Regions from separate parts of the Rhizobium etli CFN 42 genome, predicted to be linked through region 1. Evidence: predicted binding sites of a transcription regulator. Region 1 holds the regulator's gene; each other region holds the start of a gene.
What was found. The regulator PhoB, encoded in region 1, activates phosphate uptake and scavenging genes when phosphate is short. The targets are predictions, from matches to a motif close to TGTCATNNANCTGTCAT.
Positions count from the first base shown of each region.

Region 2: the regulator PhoB is predicted to act here: its motif matches at 1,850-1,866, upstream of RHE_RS31860 (YdcH family protein).
Region 3: the regulator PhoB is predicted to act here: its motif matches at 1,614-1,630, upstream of RHE_RS12015 (UDP-2,3-diacylglucosamine diphosphatase).

Region 1 covers NC_007761.1:530,213-535,338, forward strand. The annotation lists gene pstA (phosphate ABC transporter permease PstA) at 1-606, shown strand, start outside; gene pstB (phosphate ABC transporter ATP-binding protein PstB) at 621-1,436, shown strand; gene phoU (phosphate signaling complex protein PhoU) at 1,481-2,194, shown strand; gene phoB (phosphate regulon transcriptional regulator PhoB) at 2,355-3,038, shown strand; gene RHE_RS02605 (GcrA family cell cycle regulator) at 3,523-4,056, opposite strand; gene RHE_RS02610 (aspartate aminotransferase family protein) at 4,482-5,126, shown strand, end outside.
Region 2 covers NC_007761.1:3,716,681-3,721,806, reverse strand. The annotation lists gene RHE_RS18055 (5-(carboxyamino)imidazole ribonucleotide synthase) at 1-1,032, opposite strand, end outside; gene purE (5-(carboxyamino)imidazole ribonucleotide mutase) at 1,029-1,523, opposite strand; gene RHE_RS18045 (YdcH family protein) at 1,540-1,743, opposite strand; gene RHE_RS31860 (YdcH family protein) at 1,972-2,145, shown strand; gene RHE_RS18035 (ArsR/SmtB family transcription factor) at 2,336-2,596, opposite strand; gene RHE_RS18030 (sulfite exporter TauE/SafE family protein) at 2,664-3,428, opposite strand; gene RHE_RS18025 (thiamine phosphate synthase) at 3,537-4,190, shown strand; gene RHE_RS18020 (tetratricopeptide repeat protein) at 4,201-5,126, shown strand, end outside.
Region 3 covers NC_007761.1:2,455,060-2,460,185, reverse strand. The annotation lists gene RHE_RS12025 (FAD-binding oxidoreductase) at 1-592, shown strand, start outside; gene RHE_RS12020 (histidine phosphatase family protein) at 720-1,469, opposite strand; gene RHE_RS12015 (UDP-2,3-diacylglucosamine diphosphatase) at 1,662-2,504, shown strand; gene RHE_RS12010 (MFS transporter) at 2,668-3,885, shown strand; gene dgcA (N-acetyl-D-Glu racemase DgcA) at 3,837-4,820, opposite strand; gene RHE_RS12000 (MlaE family lipid ABC transporter permease subunit) at 4,921-5,126, shown strand, end outside.

The sequences.
Region 1 (5,126 bases):
GGGGTTGCCGCCTCGATCTATCTCGAGGAGTTCGCACCGAAGAACAAGCTGACGGACCTGATCGAGGTCAACATCAACAACCTCGCCGCGGTCCCGTCGATCGTCTACGGTCTGCTCGGCCTTTCCGTCTTCATCAACTTCATCGGCCTGCCGCGCTCGGCCTCGCTGGTCGGCGGCCTAGTGCTGACGCTGATGACGCTGCCGACGATCATCATCGCCACGCGTGCGGCGCTGCGCGCCGTGCCGCCGTCGATCCGGGCCGCAGCGCTCGGCCTCGGCGCCTCGAAAATGCAGATGGTGTTCCACCATGTCCTGCCGCTTGCCATGCCCGGCATCCTCACCGGCACGATCATCGGCCTGGCGCATGCGCTCGGCGAAACCGCGCCGCTGCTCTTGATCGGCATGGTCGCCTTCGTCGCCAACGCGCCGGCGACACCGCTCGAGCCCTCGACGGCCCTGCCGGTGCAGGTCTATATGTGGGCGAACGAGGCCGAACGGGCCTTCGTGGAGCGTACTTCGGGTGCCATCATCGTTCTGCTCCTGTTCCTGATCGTCATGAACATGGGCGCCATTCTCTTGCGTCGTCGCTTCGAGCGCCGCTGGTAAACGGAGTAGATATCATGAACATGTTGACGGAAGCTGCAGTTGAAAAGGCGCTGGATCAGAAGATGAGCAACGTCCCGTATAAAATGATCGGACAGGATGTCTCGGTTTACTACGGCGAGAAGCGCGCGCTTTTCGATGTGAACCTGAACATCCGTGAAAACACCGTAACCGCGCTGATCGGCCCTTCCGGCTGCGGCAAGTCGACCTTCCTGCGAAGCCTCAACCGCATGAACGACACGATCGAGGGCTGCCGCGTCGCCGGTAAGATCACCCTCGACGGCGACGATATCTATGATCCGGATATCGACGTCGTCGAGCTGCGCGCCCGCGTCGGCATGGTATTCCAGAAGCCGAATCCGTTCCCGAAGTCGATCTATGAAAACGTCTCCTACGGCCCGCGCATCCATGGACTGGCGAAGTCGAAGGCCGATCTCGACCAGATCGTCGAGAGCAGCCTGCAGCGCGCCGGCCTGTGGAACGAGGTCAAGGACCGCGTGCACGAATCCGGCACCGGCCTTTCCGGCGGCCAGCAGCAGCGCCTGTGCATTGCCCGTGCCGTCGCCGTCAGCCCTGAGGTCATCCTGATGGACGAGCCCTGCTCGGCGCTCGACCCGATCGCCACGGCCAAGGTCGAGGAACTGATCCACGAACTGCGCGAGAACTACACGATCGTCATCGTCACCCACTCAATGCAGCAGGCCGCGCGCGTGTCGCAGCGCACCGCCATGTTCCACCTCGGCAACCTCGTCGAGGAAAACGACACCGACAAGATGTTCACCAATCCGGACGATCCGCGCACCCAGGACTACATCATGGGTCGCTTCGGCTGATTGCGGTCATCCGAAGCCTTCCCGTTATTCGAGGACAAAGCCCCATGGCATCGACACATATTTATTCTGCCTATGATGATGATCTGAAGTTCCTCTCCAGGCGCATTTCCGAAATGGGCGGCCTGGCCGAGCAGATGGTCGCCGAATCCGTACGGGCGCTGGTCAACGGCGATACGGCGCTGGCGCAGAAGGTCATCTCCGACGATGTGATCCTCGATCACACCGAACGCGAGATCGGCGACAAGGCGATCGTCACCATCGCCCGCCGCCAGCCGATGGCCGCGGATCTGCGCGAAATCATGGGTTCGATCCGCATCGCCGCCGACCTCGAACGCGTGGGCGACCTCGGCAAGAACACCGCCAAGCGCGTCATCGCCGTGCAGAGCACCGGCGTTCCGCGCAAGCTCGCCCGCGGTCTCGAGCACTTGTCCGAGCTGGCGCTCGTCCAGCTCAAGGAAGTGCTCGATGTCTATACGACACGCGCCGCCGACAAGGCGACCGCCATCCGCGAACGCGATAACGAGATCGACGCGATGTACACCTCGCTGTTCCGCGAGCTCTTGACCTACATGATGGAAGATCCGCGCAACATCACGAGCTGCACGCATCTGCTCTTCTGCGCCAAGAACATCGAGCGCATCGGCGACCATGCCACCAACATCGCCGAGACGATCTACTACATGGCGACGGGCGCCCAGCCGGAAGGCGATCGTCCGAAGGATGACAGCGCCAACACCGTCGGCGCCGCGACGGAATAATCGTTCCGAGCGAGCCGCCCGGGCCCGCCGCCCGGACCAGTCACTTGCGTGCGCGCCAGTTAGGGGCGCGCAAAGAGGTCGCAGCCAATTTCTGAATTTGCGCAGGACGCCTGATTAAATCGTCCCGATTTAAGGCTTGTGCGCGAGGAGACGGAGACGCATGATCCCGAGAGTCGCAGTTGTTGAAGACGAGGAGGCGCTCAGCGTGCTCCTTCGCTATAATCTCGAAGCGGAAGGCTTCGAGGTCGATACCATCCTGCGCGGCGACGAGGCCGAAATCAGGCTTCAGGAGCGCACGCCCGACCTTCTCATCCTCGACTGGATGCTGCCCGGCGTCTCCGGCATCGAACTCTGCCGGCGCCTGCGCATGCGGCCGGAAACCGAGCGGCTGCCGATCATCATGCTGACGGCGCGCGGCGAGGAGAGCGAGCGTGTCCGTGGCCTGTCCACTGGCGCCGACGATTATGTCGTCAAGCCGTTTTCGACTCCCGAGCTCGTCGCCCGCGTCAAGGCGATGCTGCGCCGTGCCCGTCCCGAGGTGCTGTCCTCGGTGCTGAAATGCGGCGATATCGAGCTCGACCGCGAAACCCATCGCGTCCATCGCAAGAGCCGCGAAGTCCGCCTCGGCCCGACCGAATTCCGCCTGCTGGAGTTCCTGATGTCGTCGCCGGGCCGGGTCTTTTCCCGCTCGCAGCTTCTCGACGGCGTCTGGGGCCACGACATCTATGTCGACGAACGCACGGTCGACGTCCATGTCGGCCGCCTGCGCAAGGCGCTGAACTTCTCCAATATGCAGGACGTCATCCGCACCGTCCGCGGCGCCGGCTATTCGATGGAAGCCTAAGCTGAGGGTGTGTGTGGTCGGCATTCCCACCGGTGCAGCCTTCCCCACTCCCTTCAACCCGCCGGCGCAGCTTATGTGTATTCGGCACAACCTCTTCTCCGTCATCCCAGGGCTTGACCCTGGGATCCATGCGGCTGGCACGGCGGAAAGAGTGATGGCATCCCACTGCAGGCGAACAAATTGAAGCGGCGTGCTTGGTTGTGGATCCCAGGGTCAAGCCCTGGGATGACGGAGTTTGGGGAAGGCGGCCGGCAAGAGGCGAGAGGTCTGAAGCAGTCGAGCTGGAGCGGTTCAGCTCTCCATGGAAGCAAGAGCCGTCTTACGCAATTCCTGAATGAAAATCGCTTCAGGCTTCTCCTGGATTGCTCTGAGACCGTGTGGTTCGTGATCTTTGCCGTATCAGCACCTACAGCCACAGCTCCACCATTCCATAAAAAAACGGGCCACGAGGCCCGTTTCGCATTTCCAGCAATGGTTTGCCCGCTCAGCTGACCCGCGCTGCCGCCCGGCGGCGTTCGTTGATCGGCTGGTAGGCAAGCTTCTGGTGGTAGCTGCAATAGGGCGAATTGTCAGGGGATTCGCAGCCGCAGAAGTGGAAATCGTCCTTCAGCGGATCGCCGACCGGCCATTTGCAGGTGCGTTCGGTCAGTTCCGTCAGGCCGAGGCGGCGGGAAATCGGCACGACCACGTTGCCCTTCGGCACGTATTCCATTTCCTCGACCGTTTCGATCTCGATCTCTTCCTTCAGCAGGGTTGCGCCCTGCTGGCGGGTCACGGTGCGGGTGGCGATCCGGGAGGCGTAGTTCGGCGCGCGCGGCGCGGATGTCTGACGCTTCGGCGTGCGCGCCGCTGTGGCTGTGCCGCCGGCCTTGGCGCGGCCGGGAAGGTTGAGCCTGTGCACCTTGCCGATAACGGCGTTTCGGCTGACCCCGCCAAGCTGCGCAGCAATCTGGCTGGCGCTCAGTCCTTCGGCCCAAAGCTTCTTGAGTTTCTCGACCCGCTCGTCTGTCCAGTTCATGCCCTGTCTCCACCTTTTGCGTTGGTGATGGCAGAATCCCTCACCGTTGTCCCGGAAGCCTCCGAAACAAGAAACGCTTGATCAATTTTGGTGACTAGTTCCGCCGCATGCAGTCTAGTAATTGAACTTTAACCTAGTGTGAGGCTGACTCCGTGACAAGAGTCGCGGGAATCCGGATGAATCGAATTTCAAGTTTTCCCCAACTTGCTGCCTCTGCGTGTCATTTCTGCAATAATGCCTGTTGAAGGCCGAAAGTGCCGCTGTACAAGCTTGCTGCATACGCTAAGGCCGCAGTTTTGTTGACATTGCAGCGCGAAAAGGAAATAGTACCGCTTGCCGCCGAAAGGCGGCATTTTTGATTTTTCGGGCCTGGTTTTCTTAGCCGGAGTCCGGCGATTGACAACGCTGATCGGGAGACCCGCGCCATGGCCGAAGCCGCGCCGCTTTATGACACCTATTCTCGTGCCCCGCTGCGGTTCGAGCGAGGCGAGGGCGTATGGCTGATCACCGAGAGCGGCGAGCGTTATCTCGATTTCGGCGCCGGTGTCGCCGTCACCTCCGTCGGCCATGGCAATCCGCATGTGGTCGCCGCCTTGAAGGAGCAGGCCGACAAGGTCTGGCACCTCTCCAACATCTATGAAATCCCCGGCCAGGAGCGCCTGGCCAAACGCCTGACGGACGCCACCTTCGCTGACAAGGTGTTCTTCACCAATTCCGGTGCCGAGGCGCTCGAATGCGCCATCAAGACGGCTCGCCGCTATCAGTTTTCCAAAGGCCATCCCGAGCGTTTCCACATCATCACCTTCGAAGGGGCCTTCCATGGGCGCACGCTTGCGACGATCGCCGCCGGCGGCCAGGAGAAATATCTCGAAGGCTTCGGCCCCAAGGCGCCGGGTTTTGATCAGGTGCCGTTCGGCGATATCGAAGCGGTCCGCGCCGCGATCACCGATGCGACGGCAGCAATCCTAATCGAGCCGGTGCAGGGCGAGGGCGGCGTGCGTCCCGCCACGACTGAGTTCATGAAGGCGCTCCGCCGGATTTGCGACGAGAACGGCCTGCTTCTGATCCTT
Region 2 (5,126 bases), 1.2 Mb from region 1:
CATCTTGCGGCCGGGGCGCCACTCTGTCTTGCCGTAGAGATGGACCAGCGTATCGGGGCGTCGCAGCCACTCGGGAACGGCAAGGATATCGTCGCCGATCAGGTTTTGCATGACGCAGTCGGAATGGCGGGCGCCATCGCCGAGCGGCAGGCCGGCGACGGCACGGATATGCTGCTCGAACTGGCTGACGGCGCAGGCCGCCTCGGTCCAGTGTCCCGAATTGTGGACGCGCGGAGCCATCTCGTTGGCGATCAGGCCGCCGTTCGCAAGCACGAAGAATTCGATGCCGATGACGCCGACATAGTTCAATGCCGCGAGGATTTTTTCGGCCGAACGGCGTGCGGCTTCGCCCGTCGTTGCGGAGATCGCGGCGGGAACCGTCGAGGTATGGAGGATGCCGTTGCGGTGTACGTTTTCGGCAGGATCGAAGCAAACGACCGTCCCGTCCGCGGTGCGCGCGGCGATGATCGAGACCTCGCGTTCGAAGGCGACGAAGCTTTCGAGGATCAGCGGTACGGCGCCGAGCGCGGCATAGGCGCCCTCCGGGCTGTCGGCCACCGAACGGAAAACCTTCTGTCCCTTGCCGTCATAACCGAGCCGGCGGGTCTTCAATACGCCCTGACCGCCGAAGTCCTTAAGTGCCGCCTCGAGATCGGCCTGGCTGTCGATCGCGTGAAAGCGGGCGGTGGTGATGCCGCAATCGTTGAGGAAGCGCTTTTCGATCAGGCGGTCCTGGGCGGCTTCCAGCGCCTTCGGCGGCGGATAGACCGGAATGCTGGCCGAAAGCGTTTCTGCGGCCGCGACGGGCACGTTCTCGAATTCGTAGGTGACGACATCGCAGGCGTCTGCCAGTTCGGCCAGTGCCGCCGGATCGTCATAGGCGGCGACGATCTGCCGGTTCGCCAGTTGGGCGGCGGGGCAGTCGAGTTGCGGCTCGAGGATGACAGTACGGAAATTCAATCTGGCGGCGGCGATGGCCAGCATGCGGCCCAGTTGGCCGCCGCCGACAATGCCGATCGTTCCTATGGTCATTGGTCGTCCATTGGATATTCGGCGACGGCAGCACTCTGGCGCTCGCGCCATTCATCGAGCCTGTCGGCAATCTCTTCGTCGGAAAGGGCCAGCACGGCGGCGGCGAGAAGAGCGGCGTTGACCGCACCCGCCTTGCCTATGGCGAGGGTCCCAACCGGAATGCCGGCCGGCATCTGCACGATGGAAAGAAGGCTGTCCTGGCCGGACATCGTCTTCGACTGGACCGGCACGCCGAAGACCGGCAGCGTCGTCATCGACGCGGTCATCCCTGGCAGATGCGCGGCGCCGCCAGCACCGGCGATGATGACCTTGAAGCCTTCCGCACGCGCGCCCTTGGCGAAATTCATCATGCGCTCGGGCGTACGGTGCGCTGAGATGATGCGCGCATCATAAGCGATTTCCAGCGCTTCCAGCGTGTCGGCCGCGTTTTTCATGGTCTCCCAATCGGATTGGCTGCCCATGATGATGGCGACGAGTGGTCTATCTGTCATCCTGCGGCCGTTCCTTTCAGGCAATGATGTCGGGAACGATCTGGTCTTCCAGCTTGGAGAGCTTGTCCTTGATGACGAGCTTCTTCTTCTTCATGCGCTGGATTCGCAAAGCGTCGCATCCGGTCTCGATCATGGCGTTGATCGCAGCGTCGAAATCCTCGTGCTCCTGGCGCAGACGCGCCACCATGAGCCTGATTTCCGCCTGTTCCTGATCGGCCATATGCATTCCCCGTTATCGTCCTCGGACCTTGTCCGATCTGCCGATGATTTCCGCAAGCTCCTATCACCAAATACGGGTAACGGCTAGTTAGTCTTGATCATGAATTTGCCATCTCATCTTCATCTTTTCGCCTTCGACAAGCCGTCAAAAATATGTCACAGTCCGGCGCGTTGACACCTTGATCCCCGACGATGATGGCCGGGGAGGGTAAGAGGAAGGAAGGGTCAAATGACAGTTGAAGCTCATCTTGAATCACTCCAGAAAAAGCATGTCGCTCTCGAGGAGGAGCTGCATGCACTCAGAACAGCTCCTTCGATCTCCGATACGGAAATTGCTGAATGCAAGCGCCGCAAGCTGCGCATCAAGGACGAGATTCAGCGTCTCAAGTCATCCGTCCATTAAATCTTCCCAAGGGTCGCCGGACGATCTTCTTGCGTAAGAGGTAAACCATCCATTCCGCCAAAAATTTGCAAGACCCGGTGATTTGACACCAGAATTGCGCCAGCCCGATGCTCGCGGCATCGCGGCTGGCGCGTTTGCGTCTGCTTGTCAGCAATGGCGTGATAATGAGTGCGTCAGGGCGTCATGGGCGTCAGGCCCAGAACTGATCCAGCCACAGATTGAGCTTGTCAAAGCCACGGTTGTTGACCGCATAGATGCGTTTCGTACCTTCCGAGGTCACGGAGACAAGATTGCTTTCGAGCAGTGCCTTCAGGTGCTGCGAGACAGCGGGACGACTGATCGGCAGGCCCTCGGCAAGCTCGTTGACCGTTCGCGGCGCGCGCCGCAATTCCTCCAGCAGAAAGCGCCGGTTCGGGTCGGCAATCGCAGAGAAAGGGTCCGTGTTCGACATAGCAGAAACGCTACGTCAAACCGGCCGTTGCAGCAAGGAAATTGTGCATTGCAGCGTGCTGCCGCGCTTACCAGCCGAGGCCCTCGCGCATGATCAGAAGGGCCGCGATGAGCGCCATCGTATACATGAAGGGATAAAAGATCTGCGGTTTCATGCGGCGCACGCACCAGGCGCCGGCAAGGGTGGCGAGCGGCGCGAAAGGCAGGAGCGTGGCGGAGGTCGCCAGGTTCTGCGTGTCGAGCTGGCCGAGGGCAAAGTAGGGAATGAGCTTGATGGCGTTGAGGATTGCGAAGAAGCGCACGCTGGTGCCGGTATATTCGCGCGGCTCCAGTTTGAGCGGTAGGGCATAGATCTGAAACGGCGCGCCCCCGGCATGGGCGACAAAGCTGCCATATCCGGAAAACGTGCCCCAGAGGCGGGCGGCGACCGGTCGTTGACCCCGCGGCGGGATCGACTTGCCGGCGCCGGGGCCGAAATTGTTCCAGAAATAGCGCAAGCAAAAGAGGATTGTCACCGCGCCGATGACGACGCGAAGGACATTACCGGGAACGAGCGCCGAGGTCGCCCAGCCGAGGGCAATGCCGAAAATGGCGCCCGGCAGCATGATCTTCAGTGTCGCCCAGTCGCCATGCCTGCGCCAGATGACGAGCGAGATCATGTCCATGAAGACCAGGATCGGCAGCAGGATCGCCGCCGCCTCGAGCGGCGAGACGACCAAGGCGAGAAAGGGCAGGCCGATCAGCGACAAAGCGTCGCCCATGCCGCCTTTTGCGAGGCCGACAAGCAGAACCGCGGGCACAGCGGCGTAGTAGAATGACAAGTCCTGCGGCATGCTTTCGACGTCCTCCTCTTGCAAGCCTCCTCTAACGGAACTACTCACACAAAACGAGTGCGGATCCGTCCTTTCCAGAAGGGAATTCGCAGGAAACGGAAAGACCTCATGACCGAAGCCGAAAACCGCTGCCGCCTGGTGCTCATCGTCCCTGATATCGCCGACGCCGATGAACAGGCAAGGATCGTCGCCGATGCGCTGAAGGGCGGCGATGTCGCCTCCGTCATCGTGCCGCAATATGGGCTCGACGACGGCGCCTTCCAGAAACATGCCGAAAAGCTGGTGCCGGTGATCCAGGATGCGGGGGCAGCCGCGCTGATTGCGGGCGACAGCCGTGTGGCGGGACGGGCGAAGGCCGATGGCCTGCACATTACCGGCAATGCGCAGGCACTGTCAGAGGCGATCGACAAACACGCTCCGAAGCTGATCGTCGGCGGCGGCAATGCGAGCGACCGGCACAATGCGCTGGAGATCGGCGAAGTCAGGCCGGATTATATCTTCTTCGGCAAGCTCGATGGGGATATCAAGCCGGAGGCGCATCCCAAGAACCTCGCGCTCGGCGAGTGGTGGGCCTCAATGATTGAAATCCCCTGCATCGTCATGGCCGGCACCGATCCGGCGTCGGCTCTTGCCGTCGCCGAGACCAGAGCAGAGTTCGTGGCGCTGCGGCTGGCGGTGTTCGGCGAGCCCGGTCGAGCGCCGTCCATCGTTGCCGAGATCAATGCTCTGCTTGACGAAAAAGCGCCACGGTTTGAGGATTGAAATCCCGCCCATGCCGATCCTGCCCGCCCGCCCTTTGAAATATCTGCTTGCCAGCATAATCGCCCTCACTGCGGGCGGGCCTGATATCGCTGTGGCGCAGGCACCGGACAGCGTTATCAGCCAGCCGGGCACTGCGCCGGCGTCAAGCTTTCGCACCGACCGTCTCCCCGGCGGGGATGTGAAGCCCTCGGATGGTGTCGGCGTTTTCGACCGCATGGGCGCGAAGCTGCCCGACCTCCCGCCCGAGAAAGATTACAAAGGGCCGATCGACGAGGCGTATGGCGCCTACCAGCGCGGTTATTATCTGACGGCGATGGACAAGGCGCTGCCGCGCGCCCAGCTCGGCGATCCGGCGGCGCAGACGCTGATCGGCGAAATCCTCTCGCAAGGCCTCGGCGTCAAGAAGGACGTGAAAGGCGCTGCCTTCTGGTACGGCAAGGCGGCCGAAGGCGGCGATCCTGCGGCGATGTTCAAATATGCGCTGATGCTGATGGAAGGCCAGGGTGTGCCGCGCGACAAGGTCAAAGCCGACGATTATATGCGCAAGGCGGCCGAGGCCGGCAACCCTTCGGCCGAATTCAACTGGGCGCAGATTGTTGTCGCCGACAATCCCGGCGAAAAGGGGCTGAAGCTCGCGCTGCCGTTCTACGAGAAATCGGCCGAGCAGGGCATTGCCGATTCGCAATACGCTGTCGCGCAGATCTATGCGACGCTGAAGGACCTGCCTGAGGAAAAGAAGCGGCTCGCCCGCGAGTGGATGGCGCGCGCCGCGCGCGCCGGCTTCGACACGGCCGAGCTCGATCTCGGCATCTGGCTCGTCAACGGCGTCGGTGGCCCCAAGGATTACGTCAAGGGTTTCGAATGGCTGAAACTTGCTGCCAACGGCGGCAATGTCGTTGCGCAGAACAAGCTCGCCCATCTCTACATCAACGCCAT
Region 3 (5,126 bases), 1.9 Mb from region 1:
CATGTGCTATTGCGGCGACATTGCAGCCGGTGAACCCGCAACGGCGCGATTGCGGGCGATCGGGAAGCCGATCGCCGACGTCGTGGGTCCCGTGCCATTTACCGGCTGGCAGCAGGCCTTCGATCCGCTTCTGACACCGGGGGCGCGCAATTACTGGAAGAGCCAGGATTTCGCCGCACTTTCGGATGCGGCGATCGATGTTCTCCTCAGCGCCGTGCGTAAGTTACCGGGACCGGAATGCGAAATATTCATCGGCCATGTCGGCGGCGCGGCTGGCCGTGTTCCGACTGAAGCCACGGCGTTTCCGCAGCGCAGCTCGCATTTCGTCATGAATGTTCATGCACGCTGGCGGGAAGGCTCGATGGACGGAAGTTGCATCGGCTGGGCGCGCGAGCTGTTCGACGCGACCAAACCGCATGCGGTCGGTACTGCCTATATCAATTTCATGCCGGAGGACGAGACGGATCGGGTTGAGATGGCTTACGGCGCCAATTATGCGCGTCTCGCTGAAATCAAGCTGCGCTACGATCCGAACAATCTGTTCCGCATGAACCAGAATGTGAAGCCGATGGCGGCTGTGCGGGCCGCCTGATCGATAAGGCTCGGCGACTGCAAAAATCCTTCCCCCACTAAGGGGGAGGGAGCAAGTCGTGGTGCGCCAACTGGAGCAGACACCGAAACGATGAAATGGATCCGAGCCTCATCTTTGCTGTGCAGGATCAGCCACCAAGTCTCGGGGTGATCGTCACGTCGGCACCATGGGCATCGCGCAGCTCGCCTTCCTCTCCAGGCAGCCGGTCGGCCGCACGGTGCAGCAGGATTGACGCATAGCCTTGCGAGCGCGTGCCCTCGATCAGCGTAACGTCGGCATTTCCGGGATTGTCGGAGCGCTCGAACCATTCGACAGGGCGGTGCAGAAAGTTCATTTCGACCGCCCGATTGGTAACGCCGTGGCCGACAATGGCGATGTTCTGGTCGTCGTTCTCGCCGTCGCGCATGACCGTCTGGAGGAAGAGGCGAACCCGTTGGGCAACATCCGCCCGGCTTTCGCCATCGGGTGGACGCGCATAAAACTTGCCGCTATTGCTGCGTAGCCGCGCCCATTTTTCGAATTCTTCCGGGAACTTCTGTTTTCTTTCGGCCTGGTCATAGATTTCGGTGAAGAGGCCGAAATCCTGTTCGCGCAGCAGATAATCTTCCCTGACATCGCTGACGAAATCTTCCGGAAGGGCTTCGAGCAACGCATCCTTGCTCTGTCGTGTTCTCAGAAACGGGGAGTACCAGATGCGCAGCTTCTGAAATCCGTCATCCGGCAATCCCCGCAGATAGGATGTGATCACGCAGCCGGCCTCCAAAGCCTGCCGATAGCCCCATTGCGTCAGGGGCACGCTGTGATCGCCGAACTGGCGATAGGCCCGTTCGTCGATGTTGCCGAGGGATTCGCCGTGGCGAACGAGAAAAAGGCGCATCAGCCTCCCCGCATTGCGGACGTGGAATCGCCGCATCATGAACGCGAGCGATGCGCAGGGCAACATTGCGGGAAGGCAATTTGCGCCGCGACGATAAGCTTATTCCACTTGGGATAACCAGCTTCGCAGGGCTTTTCCCCAGCTTGTCATCTTCCTGAAACACGAGTCTGGTTTTGGAAGGCTAGATGAAAGATGGGGCATGAGCGGCAGCTCGTGATAGACATGATGGAACCCAGACATTTCCGCACGCTCTTCATTTCCGATGTCCATCTCGGCTCGAAGGCCGCGAAGGCTGATTTCCTGCTGGATTTCCTGCGCTACCACGAGGCGGACACGATCGTGCTCGTCGGCGACATCGTCGACGGCTGGCGCCTGAAGCGCAACTGGTATTGGCCGCAGGTCTGCAACGACGTCGTCCAGAAGCTGTTGCGCAAGGCGCGCAAGGGGACCCGCGTCGTTTATATCCCAGGCAATCATGACGAATTTCTACGCGACTTCCCGGGCATGCATTTCGGCGGCATCGAGGTCGTCGAGCGTATGATGCATGTCGGCGCGGACGGCAAGAAATACCTGATCCTGCACGGCGACGAGTTCGACGTCGTCGTCCGTAACGCCCGCCTGCTCGCCTATCTCGGCGACTGGGCCTATGATACGGCGATCCGGATCAACATTCTGCTCGCGGCCGTACGCCGCCGCCTCGGCATGCCCTATTGGTCGTTCTCCGCCTGGGCGAAGCTGCAGGTCAAGCATGCGGTCAATTTCATCGGCGAGTTCGAGCGCGTCGTGGCCGAAGAGGCCCGCAAGAGCGGCGCCGACGGCGTGATCTGCGGTCACATCCACCACGCCATCATCCAGGACATGGACGGCATTCGCTACATCAACACGGGTGACTGGGTGGAAAGCTGCACGGCGGTTGCCGAACATGCCGACGGCACCTTCGAACTGATCACCTGGCGGGCGCTTGCCATCGCCGTACCGGCGCTTACCGCCGTTGAGCGTCCCGAAGAGGCGGAACTCGCCCCGCAGGCGGCGTGATTTTAGCGCCGCCGCAATCGTGACGGCTCTCCAGCAATTTAGCCGTTACTGCGAGGTGACAGGCCAATTTATTTCTTAAAACGTTTCCGGACGGCTATTTCTCGCAATAGTCGCCTCCCGGGTGGTGTGTTAGGACAACGTCCAGTTTCCTTCAGGTCCACCCATGATTCCCGCTCAACATTTCCCGGGTGAGGGAGCGCCGCCGCGCTTCCGGCTGCTCAGCGCGCTATCCTATTGCGCGCCGCTTCTCGTCAATGGCGTTGTGCTGCCATTCTTCCCGGTATGGCTGGAAACCCACAGTTTCAGCGACCATGAAATCGGCATCATCCTTGCCATACCCATGGTCGTTCGCGTCCTGGTGGCGCCTGTCGTCGCCATGATCGCCGACCGCATGAAGGAGCGCGCCGACGTGTTGCTCTGGTCGAGCGCCCTGTCGCTGCTGACGGCAATCGCGCTTTATTGGACAACGAGCTTCTGGCCGGTGACGATCGTCTTCGCCCTGCAGGGCGCTACCTTTGCGCCTTATCTGCCGGTCGTCGAATCGATCGTGATTTCGGGCGTGCGCCGCTGGGGACTCGACTATGGGGCAATGCGGGTGTGGGGGTCGATCGCCTTCATCATCTCGACGCTCCTCGGCGGTCAGCTGATAAGTCGGTGGGGCGGCAGCATGGTGCTCATCGTCATGGTGTTCGGCTTCACGATGACGGTGGTGATGGCGATCTTCTGTCCGCGGATCGGGCCGACGCGGCGGCGCGGCCAGCCGATCGACCTTCCGGCGGCCACAGGTCGCGGCCTGCGCGAACCGCATTTGCTGCTGCTTCTGATCGGGGTCGCCATCCAGCAGTCGAGCCATGCGGTGCTCAATGCCTTTTCCTCGATCTATTGGCATCAGCTCGGCTTTTCCGGCGCGCAGGTCGGTTTGCTCTGGAGCGCCGGCGTTGCCTCCGAGGTGATGGTGTTCTTCCTGTCGAAGCGTCTCAATCGACGCTTCAACGCCTGGACGCTGATCCGCTTCGGCTGCGCTGTCAGCGTCTGCCGCTGGATCCTATTTCCCATGAATGCCGGCTTTGCCGGCTTCTTCCTGCTGCAATGCTTCCACGGCTTCACCTATGCCTTCGTGCATACTGGCGTGCAGCGGCGGATCGTGGCGACGGTGCAGGAAACGCAGGAGGCCTCGGCGCAGGGCGCCTATTTCTTTTATGTCGGCATGGCGATGGGCTTGATGACCGTCGCTTCGGGCTATCTCTACGCCTGGCTCGGCCTCGTCAGCTATTACGTCATGGCGCTCGTCGCGCTTTCCGGCCTCGGGCTCGTCATCTCAGCCTATTATCTTCAGCCCCAGAGGGCGCTTTCCGGTGGAAAGACCAGAGAAGCGGCGTAGCGCAGGCCGTGTTCGCGGTCGCGTGCAAGCAGCAGCGGTCCGTCGAGATCGACGAAATCGGCATTCTGCGCGAGCAGCACGGCCGGTGCCATGGCGAGCGAGGTGCCGACCATGCAGCCGATCATGATCGAAAAGCCGAGTCTCTCGGCTTCGGCCTTCATCGCCAAGGCCTCCGTAAGGCCGCCTGTTTTGTCGAGCTTGATGTTGATCGCATCGTAACGGTCGGCAAGGCTTGCGAGGTCTCCGGTGTGATGCACACTCTCGTCGGCGCAGACCAGCAGCGGGCGGCGGATTTCGGCAAGCAGCGCATCGTGGCCCGCCGGCAGCGGTTGCTCTACGAGGGCGACACCGGCCTCGGCGGCAACATGGAGATGCCGTTCAAGATCGGCCTCAGGCCAGCCCTCGTTGGCATCGAGAATGATTGCAGCATTGGGTGCGGCTACGCGGACGGCGCGGATGCGGCTTTCGTCGTCGCCAGTGCCGACCTTGACCTTGAGCAGAGCGCGACCGGCATGTTCGCGCGCCTGCGCGGCCATCACTTCAGGCTCACCGAGCGAGATGGTGTAGGCTGTCGTGAGCGGTTTGAGCGCCGCAAGGCCGAGGCGGGTGGCGACCGTTTGGCCCGTCCGTTTTGCTTCGAGATCCCAGAGCGCGCAATCAACGGCGTTGCGTGCCGCACCCGGCGGCATCGCCGACAAGAGATCGTCGCTCGCAATGCCGGATTCGACCAGCGGGCGCGCTGCATCGATCTGGGCGAAGACGCTCTCCATGGTCTCGCCGTAGCGGCGGTAGGGCACGCATTCGCCGTGCCCTTGCACGCCTTCTTCCGTGACTGTGCAGGTAATGACCTCGGCCTTTGTCTTTGCGCCGCGCGAGATGGTGAAGGTCCCGGCAATCGGAAAGGAATTCATCTGGATATCCAGGGTGCGCGGCATTATTGCTATCCTGCGAGCATGGAAATTGGACGTTGCTTCTGTATATTGACGCGCCGGCGGCGATGATCCGCTTCGCGAGTCGGCAATGTCGCCGTAAGCCTTGAAAGACACAAGTATCTTGAACGCCGAGAATCGCAACGCCGCCTCACTGCAAGTGGACGACCGGTCAGATGGTTCGGGGCAGCATGTTCGTCTCAGCGGCAACTGGCGCAGCGCCTATGTGCATCTTGTGCTGCACGAGTTCGAAAAGCTTCAGCGAGAGAAGACCGGCAATCTGACGCTCGATCTCTCCGATGTATCGGACAT